3 regions of the Mannheimia massilioguelmaensis genome follow, and region 3 is predicted to be linked to each of the others. Evidence: riboswitches for the same ligand, from Rfam matches in the RefSeq annotation. Region 3 holds a riboswitch; each other region holds the start of a gene.
What was found. A riboswitch is a leader RNA that binds a small molecule or an ion and turns the genes downstream of it on or off. The one in region 3 is predicted to bind thiamine pyrophosphate.
Positions count from the first base shown of each region.

Region 1: it holds a riboswitch for thiamine pyrophosphate, as region 3 does, so the genes downstream of both, thiM (hydroxyethylthiazole kinase) here and BN1226_RS04890 (ABC transporter substrate-binding protein) in region 3, are expected to answer to the same signal.
Region 2: it holds a riboswitch for thiamine pyrophosphate, as region 3 does, so the genes downstream of both, thiB (thiamine ABC transporter substrate binding subunit) here and BN1226_RS04890 (ABC transporter substrate-binding protein) in region 3, are expected to answer to the same signal.

Region 1 is NZ_CDQL01000006.1:212,760-216,044, reverse strand. Features, by position in the region: gene thiE (thiamine phosphate synthase) at 1-401, opposite strand, end outside; gene thiD (bifunctional hydroxymethylpyrimidine kinase/phosphomethylpyrimidine kinase) at 394-1,200, opposite strand; gene thiM (hydroxyethylthiazole kinase) at 1,211-2,011, opposite strand; TPP riboswitch at 2,118-2,212, opposite strand; gene BN1226_RS05790 (hypothetical protein) at 2,563-2,922, opposite strand.
Region 2 is NZ_CDQL01000008.1:67,629-70,913, reverse strand. Features, by position in the region: gene thiP (thiamine/thiamine pyrophosphate ABC transporter permease ThiP) at 1-329, opposite strand, end outside; gene thiB (thiamine ABC transporter substrate binding subunit) at 337-1,338, opposite strand; TPP riboswitch at 1,396-1,489, opposite strand; gene glnE (bifunctional [glutamate--ammonia ligase]-adenylyl-L-tyrosine phosphorylase/[glutamate--ammonia-ligase] adenylyltransferase) at 1,688-3,285, shown strand, end outside.
Region 3 is NZ_CDQL01000006.1:25,109-28,393, forward strand. Features, by position in the region: gene uvrD (DNA helicase II) at 1-1,053, opposite strand, end outside; TPP riboswitch at 1,171-1,263, shown strand; gene BN1226_RS04890 (ABC transporter substrate-binding protein) at 1,316-2,368, shown strand; gene fdhD (formate dehydrogenase accessory sulfurtransferase FdhD) at 2,413-3,258, opposite strand.

The sequences.
Region 1 (3,285 bases), 190 kb from region 3:
TTTTGATTCGCTAAGGCTTGTGCTAAATTATTTATTGATAATCCAATAATCGGTTTTACTGTAGTTTTTAGCAGAATATCGTTGATTCCCATATCTGTTTGTCCTACATGAATTCCATCAGCCTGTAGAGATAAAGCCAAGTCAATATCATCATTAATAATGAAAGGAGCATTAAATTCTTTACATAGTTTTTGGCATTCAATGGCAAGTTGACGTTTTGCTGCGGGATCATTTTCTAAAGAGTTCTTTCCTTTTTCACGGAATTGAAAGCAACTAATTCCGCCCATTAGTGCTTGTTTTAAAATATAGAGTAAATTTTCACCAGCATTATTAGATAAATGGCAGCAATCCTGTGAGCCAGCAATAAAATACACGGAAAGCATTGATTTCACTTTATTCATCACGATATGCCCAATGATTTGTTGGTCCATGCCCATGACCAATGTTTAATGGATGGCTAATTGCCTCAGTAATAAATAACTTGGCTGTATGTATCGCTTGTGGAACAGTATAGCCTTTAGCTATTTCTGCGGTAATGCAAGCTGAAAATGTACAGCCTGTGCCATGAGTATGAAGGGTCTGATAACGAGGGGAGGAGAGTGTAAAATCTTCATCTGAAGTGAAAATCCAATCTTTACATACCGCACTTTTCGCATCATCTAAATGACCACCTTTGATAATTACCGTTTCAACACCTAAATTTTGTATAATCTCAGCGGCTTTTTTAATATCTGTTTCATTATGGATTTTAATCCCTGTAAGTGCTTCTGCTTCAGGAATATTAGGGGTAATAATATCTGCTTGAGGAATCATTAAATTTTTTAATGCACTGACCGCACTTTGTGGTAGTAAGCTAGCTCCACCTTTTGCAATCATCACGGGATCTAACACAATTTTGCCAAAAGAATATTGACGTAAACCATCAGCAACACATTCAATGCGATTAGCATCTCCCAGCATTCCAATTTTAACCGCTCTAATATCAAAATCTTCAGCTATAGCTTTAAGTTGAGATTGAATTGTATCAATAGGAATAAGATGGATATCGTAAACGCCCAGCGTATTTTGTGCCGTCACCGAAGTGATAACAGAAGTCCCAAAAACATTTCGCATTTGAAAGGTTTTTAAGTCAGCTTGAATACCTGCACCACCGCCGCTATCGGAACCTGCAATGGTTAAGGTTTGTCTTATTGGATTCATCATATGTTTTTTACTTCTTGTTGATTTTGCTAACACGTTGTACTTGGGCAGAGGTAATAGCACCTAATTGATTAATAAAATTAACCGCGAAACTGCCATATTCAGTTGGTAGTAAGCCTTGCATTGCCAATTCTCCTGCAACCGCATAAGTTGCACAGGCTTCGACACAAGCAGAAAAATATGAATCCTTTTCAGCAACCCCAAGAAATGCGGCAATTACAGCACCAAGTAAACAACCAGAACCTGTGACTTTAGGAAGCATAGATGAGCCATTATGAATGGAGCAGAGTAGTGAACCATCAGAAATCACATCAGTTTCACCACTTATTGCCACAATACATTGATATTTTTGAGCCACGGTTTTAGCAATAATATTTAAATCTGCATCATTACCCGCCGCATCTACACCTTTCCCTTGCCAACAACCTTCCGCTAAAAAAGCAATTTCCGCAGCGTTTCCACGTATAACCGCCACTTTGATTTGGCTGAGTAATTGATGTGTAACCTGTTGACGGAATTTCGTCGCACCCACACCAACAGGATCGAATACCACGGGAATATCTAATTGATTTGCTGCTTTTCCTGCAATCAACATTGCTTCAATATCTGCGGGGTGAATCGTACCAATATTTATTAATAAACCTTGCGCAAAATCTTGAATTTCTGCTACTTCTTTAGGCATTGTTGACATAAAAGGCGAGGCACCTAAAGCTAATAAGCCATTAGCGGAAAAATTGGTGACAACAATATTAGTAATACAATGAACTAATGGATTTTTTTGACGAATCAGTTCTAAATAATGAGTTTGCATAGCAATTCCTTTTTGTAAAAAATGAAATTAACCAGCAATAAGACGAAAGGGAATAAAAGTACAAAAGATCTTTTATCAATAAACGAGAGTATTTTAGTTTTACTTGAATCTTTTACAATTAGTTTCCTACGCCAGTATTAGCTGTATCAGGTTCACGGGTGTTATCTCAGCTACTGAAACGTAGCACCCCGACTAATGTAATAACAAGTGTAATACCGTTCAAAATTTAACACAAAATTTGTTTTATAAAATTGTGAGTGAGATCACTAAAATGGAAAGGGAATCGAAGTAAAAGTGCGGTCTAAAAATTAAAAATTTTTTTACAAAATCTAGAATTTTCATAAAATATTTTTTACTCTTTTTACCTAAAATTCATATCTGGTGGAGAATTGTTATTTAGATAACATATTGATATTATTAAATAAAATAGAATTAATGGCTTTCATCCTTCACTTTTTACTTTATGCACTGTTTTATTGTTAAATTCAATTTGTTCTGTTTTTGAACCAATATCCCCCAAAGTTTTTCTGAAAATTAATAATAATTTTTTATTATCCCCAAGGCTTTGCATCTGGTTTGCTGTGTTTAGCTCGCCATTTAATACATTCTGGCTCGTTCCATACATACTTTTCTTCACATACGGGACCTTGTTCCAAATACCATCCTTTTTTTTCCATACATAAATTAACTTTAAGTTTATCACTTTCACCTAATACAGGGTCCATTCCACAAGCTCGCATATCAACATCTCTTTGAGTGGCAAATTCAAACTTCCCAATCCAAGCTCCAGTATTGGGGTCATAAAATGACTTTCCTGTATACCATATATAGTATAGTTTAGGTGGCTTAAACCCACCAAATGAACAACTAACCAAAAAGGCAATACTAAAAATCATACAAAGTACTCTCATAAAATTTCTCCTATTATTTATGGTTTGAATTTCTGTTTAAATCATAAATTGTTCGTTCTTTATTCATAATTAGGTCTTTTTCATCTTTACGATAACCATCCGTTACACATTGTTTTTGTCCTAGACCATGACAATTATGTATTGAAGAATTATCTCCAAACATATCAATTATTCGTTTTATTATCCTTCTATTCTGATAATTATCATTCATTGTGAGGGGAGGGGAGCTGATAGAATCGGCAAGTTATACAGCGGTTGTTCTTACTTTATCCGAGTTTTTATAGATTTTATGAAAAAATTGAGAAAAATGAACGGTTTCTACTAAAGTTAATCAAGCACTGTGTGGATGCCGGTACCATCTAG
Region 2 (3,285 bases), on a different contig from region 3:
GCTACTAAAGAAGGCAATACAAAAGTTAAGGAAAATAATTTTAATAGCAATAATTTCCCTTTAAACTGCTGATAAAAAAATGCCCTTGCAAAGAACAATCCAATAAGCACTGAAAGCCCAGCAGAAAGACTAGCTTGCCAAAAGCTAAACCTTAATACTTGATATAAATAACTATCTTGCCATAAACTTTGCCAAGAGTGAGCTTCCCCCTGATAAAATACGGCTAATAAAGAGCCTCCATAAATCACCATTAATAAACATAGCACCAAAATCCCGCCCACATAATGGGCAGGAGCTAAATGTTTAATGGAAGGAAATAATAAGGACATAACGCCGTTATTTACTCAATGCTGACTGCCATTGGTTTATCCAAGATTTCAATTGTTCATCACTAATCATCAAGGTATCAATAGTTTTACTTTTCATCACGGCACTTTTTAGTGCATCGTAATGAGGCTCAATATTGCCTTCAACCACTGGCAACATAATCCCTTTAGTGATAATGGTTTTTTGGCTATCTGGTTGCAATAGAAAACTTAAAAAATGATCCGCACAAGCATTATTTTTTCCTGCGATTTTGCCTGCCATATCAATTTGTAAGGTTTCACCCTCTGCAAATTCTGTGGCAGCATAGTTGGAATTATGCTCATTCAGCAAATGATAAAGCGGAGAGGTATTATTACTTAATACCAAATCAGCTTCTCCTTTTAAAAAACTACCATAGGTTTCTGACCAACCTTTGCCAACAGTAACAGTATGTTTCTGTAATGTTTGCCACTGTTGATTAATTTGATCTTGTGGATAAAGCATATTCATCCAAACTAATAATCCTCTTCCAATACTGCTTGTACGAGGATCTTGATAAATCACCTTAAGATCTTCACGTTCAATTAACTCTTTTAAGCTCTTAGGTGGATTTTGTAGTTTAGTTTTATCATAAATAAACGCATATTTTGAAAACTCATAAGGCACAAAATATTGGCTCTGCCACTTAACTGGCATGTTAACATGGTTCAAGCTGACACCATGAGGTGCAAATAAACCTGTTTTTTCAGCAGCTTCTAATTGATGATTATCCATACCAATCACCACATCAGCTTTGGTTTTCTTTCCCTCCAAACGTAAACGATTTAACATGGTGGTACGGCTATCAAAAGGAATCATATTAATTTGACACTGAGGGAAGGCTTTTTCAAAATTGGTTTTTACTTCAGGGCCGGCTCCCCACTGTGCAGCAAAATATTCTTCTGCATAAAGGTTGACCGATTGGTTCTCTGCAACCGCTTGTCCAGACAGAAAAAGTGCGGTTGAAAAAAGAAAAATTTTAGATTTAGGCATAAAAAAATCCTTTAATTGAAATTAAAGGAATTTAAGTGCGGTACAATTTTAGAAAAATTTACTCGCTTTCTCAAATCCCTACGCTGTGATTAATCAGATCAGGTTCTACGGGTTTCTCTCAGCCTCAAATGAAGCACCCCGTTGAGAACGGCAAATAGTTTAATCGCTTTTAAGGGATTTATTCAAGCCATTTTTCTACAGAGAGGTTTAAAATAAGTATGACATTAATTAAGTATCTTATAAGCAACTGCATATTTAAAACATTTCTTCACCATCTAACTTTTTATAATCTTTAAGATTCAGTTACAATACACATATAAATCTACATACCAAAGACTTAGGAACATCTATGAGTATGCCCATTTCTGCCTTTCAAACAACGTTAACCCAACTTGCAGAATTATTAATTGAGCAATTTCCTGATCAATGTAATTCGCAATTGTACAAAGATATTATTGATCAACAACAGGATCTGAATGCCCCAATTGGACGGCTAGCACAGGCTATTGCGATGTCTGACTTTGTGGTAGAAATTTTCAAAAAACAACCGCACTTTTTATGGGAGTGTTGGCAAACTAGCCCCTCATTATCTGATTGTGAAAACTATGCTTCTCGTTTAACTCTGTTATTAAATACAGTAACTGACGAAGCGGGGTTATATAAAACATTACGACAATTCCGTAACCGTGAAATGGTGAAGCTCAGTTTTTGTCAGAGCCTGAATTTAGGCACGGTAGAGGAAATTTTTATTCGTCTTTCACAATTAGCTGAAGCATGCATTATTTGTGCAAGAGATTGGCTCTATAAACAAGCTTGTGCAGATTGGGGAACACCGGTGGATGAACAAGGACATCCTCAACAACTTTATATTCTTGGAATGGGCAAACTTGGTGGTTTTGAACTTAATTTTTCATCAGATATTGATTTAATCTTCACCTATCCTGCTAATGGTGAAACTGTTGGAACTCGTAAACCAATGGAAAACCAAAAATTCTTTATGCGTTTAGGACAAAAACTGATTAATACTTTAGATGAATTTACGGTTGATGGTTTCGTTTACCGTACAGATATGCGTTTACGTCCATTTGGTGAAAGCGGTGCATTAGCATTAAGTTTTAATGGAATGGAAACCTATTATCAAGAACAAGGGCGAGATTGGGAACGCTATGCCATGATTAAAGGACGAATTTTAGGGGCAGATGAACAAGATCCTAATATCAAAACCTTACGCCAACTACTTCGTCCATTTGTTTATCGCCGTTACATCGATTTCAGTGTTATCCAATCTTTACGAGAAATGAAGCATAAAATTGAGCGTGAAGTCCGTCGTCGTGGCTTAGTGGATAATATAAAGCTTGGTGCAGGTGGAATTCGAGAAATAGAATTTATTGTACAAGTTTTTCAACTCATTCGTGGCGGTCGAGAAATTGCCTTACAAAAACATGAATTACTCAAACTTCTCCCTGAAATTGAAAAACTAGGTCTGATTAGTGCTAAGCAACATCAAGATTTAATGCAAGCCTATTTATTCTTACGCCGTGTAGAAAACGTATTACAAGCCATTGATGATAAACAAACACAATTACTACCTAGCAAAGAATTAGATCAATTACGTTTAGTCGAAGCAACAAAATGTTTTACTCTTTGGGATCAAAATCATCAAAGCATTGAAATTCATTATCCTATTACTGATTGGCAAAGTTTTTATCACATATTACAACAACATCAGCAAAAAGTGCGGTCAGTTTTTCAAAATTTAATTGGACAAGATGAAGAACCAGAACAAGATATCAAAGAAAATGAATGGCGTGATTTTCTAGACGCCCATATTGAGCAGAATGAGTTATCTGATATTTTGATCCAACAAGGGATCGGCGAAAATGAACGAGAAGAATTAATCCATAAATTAGAAGCTTTCCGTTCTAGTGTGAAACTCCGTTCTATTGG
Region 3 (3,285 bases):
TAAGCAACCACCATCTTCTAACCAAATCTTAATTTGAGAAGAGACAAAAAGTGCTTCATCTAATTCATTAAATGCGGCATAAATTCCCACAGGATCGCCTTGTTCACCATCCGTCCATAAATCTTTACCTAGGCGGTTATTATTGTTTGAAATTAATTGGTTGGCAGCCTGTAGAATATTGCCTGTAGAACGATAATTTTGCTCTAAACGAATGGTTTGAGCTTGATGGAAATCATCAAGGAATTTTTGAATATTTTCGATTTGTGCACCACGCCAACCATAAATAGACTGATCATCATCCCCAACAATCATTACATTGCCTGTTTCACCAGCTAATAATTTGATCCAAGCATATTGAATTTTATTCGTATCTTGAAACTCATCCACCAATATTTGCCCAAAGCGTTGCTGGTAACGTTGCAGAATCACAGGTTTCTTGAGAAATAACTCATAAGCACGTAATAAAATTTCAGCAAAATCCACCAACCCGGCACGATCACAAGTATCTTGATAAATACGATAAATTTTAATCCATTCTCGTTCTTGGCGATCATTATGATCATCAATTAGGTTTGGTCTTAAACCCTCATCCTTTTTATTATTGATATACCAACAGGCCTGTTTTGCTGGAAACATTTTCTCATCATAATTATGCAATTTAAGTAAACGCTTCATTAGGCGAAGTTGATCCTCGCTATCCATAATTTGGAAATCTTGTGGCAAATTGGCATCCACATAATGAGCACGTAATAATCGGTGAGCAATGCTATGAAAAGTGCCGACCCACATACCTGATAAAGAATGAGAAGAATGGGGAGTTAATGTTGATTCAATACGATGACGCATTTCTGCAGCGGCTTTATTTGTAAAAGTCACCGCCATAATACTACTTTCAGAAACGCTTTCGACAGCAATTAACCAAGCAATACGATGAGTTAAAACTCGAGTTTTTCCGCTTCCTGCACCTGCCAACACTAAATAGTTACCTAGCGGTGCCGCTACAGCTTCACGTTGCTTATCATTTAAACCATCAAGTAATTCTGAAATATCCATTATTGCTCACTACATTTTGCTGTTTATTTTTACAGGGGATTATAAGGGTTATATATGCTTTGTCAATGTAATGAGCCAACCCTATTTACAATTAAGAGAAAAGGTTTTATATTGTTGCTCCGTTAGTCGGGGTGCTGAAAAAATCGGCTGAGAAATACCCGTGAACCTGATACAGTTAACACTGGCGTAGGAAACTAATTATCCACATTTTTCTCTTTCGTTTATGTGTTGACTTGTTTTCTTTTAATTAAGGAGCAATTCAATGACAACTCATTCAATTTTATCTATTCATAAAATTTTTCTAAAACCTACCGCACTTTTTATCGGTGCTATAAGCCTATTACCTCAATTTGCCCAGGCAGAAGGTAAATTAAATATTTATTGCAGTGTGCAAAATACCGCTTGCGAAAAAATCAGCCAAGCATTCGCTAAAAAATACCACGTAGAAACCCAATTTATTCGTAATAGTACAGGAACCACATTAGGTAAAATTAAAGCAGAAAAAGACAATCCTCAGGCAGATGTATGGTACGGTGGCACTTTAGAACCTCATTTACAAGCAGCTGATTTAGGCTTACTTGAAAAATACCGCTCACCTAATCAAAAACAAATTTTGCCACAATTTAAACAATTAATGGAACAACGAGGTGAATTTTCTTCGATTATTTACTTAATGGAATTAGGCATTGGTATTAATACTCAAAAACTTGAAAAACTCAATATTAAAAAACCACAATGCTTTAAAGATCTATTAAAACCAGAATTTAAAAATGAAATTCAATACCCTGATCCTAGAGTCTCTGGTACAGGATATTCATTTCTCACTACCTTAATCGCACTTTGGGGTGAAGATAAAGCCTTTGAATACCTGAAAGCACTCAATAAAAATGTGTCACAATTTTCAAAAAGTGGTTTAGCGACAAACACCTTAGCATCAGGAGAAGTAGCTGTAGATATTAGTTTTATGCATAGCTATATTCGTGAGCAGGAAAAAGGTGCGCCAGTAACAGGCGTTTTACCTTGTGAAGGCATTGGTTATACTTTAGGTGCCAATAGCATTATTAAAAATGCCCGCAATCTTGAAAATGCAAAATTATTTACCGACTGGGTTCTCACGGCCGAAGCACAAGAAATCCCTTGGCGTGAAGCTAATTCTTATCAGCTACCAGCCAATATTCATGCACAACATCATCCTAAGGCAAGCGATCCATTAAAATTGCAATTTATTGATATTGACTTTTTACATTTTGGTTCAGATCAAGAAAGTAAAAAGCTAATTGAACGTTGGACGAAAATGAGTCTATCAGAACAGTAACTAAGGCTATAGGGCGGATTAACGAGATCTGCCCTTTACATAGCTCAATATATCAATCGCTCTTTTCCTGTATAAACTGTAGCTCGTCCTTCCCTAGCAAATCCAATTAATGTGAGATTACTCTCTTCAGCCATTCTCACAGCTAAATCAGTTCCTGCTGAAATTGCAATGAGCATTTCAATGCCACAAGTTGCTGCTTTTTGTACCATTTCATAACTTGCTCGACTTGTCACTAACACAAATCCCAGAGGTTGATTATTCTTCGCATGCCAGCCTAATAATTTATCCAAAGCCACATGACGTCCAACATCTTCACGAATAGCCAATAACTCGCCTTCTAAAGAGAAGAAACCCGCGGCATGAGTAGAGCCTGTTTGCTTACCCAATACTTGGGCATCATGCAAAATTGTTAAACATTGATCTAGTTTATTTAAATCAAAGCTAAAAGTGCGGTCTAATTTAGGTAATTTTTTAGTCACTTGTTCTAATTGCTCACTGCCACAAATCCCACAACCTGTACGTCCAGCCATTGTACGGCGTAAATCTTTCAGACGAACGAAACAACGAGTTGCCAATTCAATTTGAACCTCCACCCCATTACAAGTTTCTTCCACATCAATACCATAAATATCTGAAGTTTTATCAATAATCCCTTCAGCTAATGAAAATCCTAATGCGAAATCTTCCAAATCTTGAGGAGTAGTCATCATTACTGTATGAGAAATACCGTTATAAACCAATGCCACAGGCATTTCAATCGCTAAAAACTCCTCTTTCTGTACAAATTCTGAGCTTTTTTCACTATTCTTTTCTAAATGATATTTATCAGAATGTTTTGTAAATGTTAAATTTTTGAAAAAATTTATTGTTCTTTTTGTGATCTGAATCAACTTTTTTCCTCCAATTAACCTTATTAG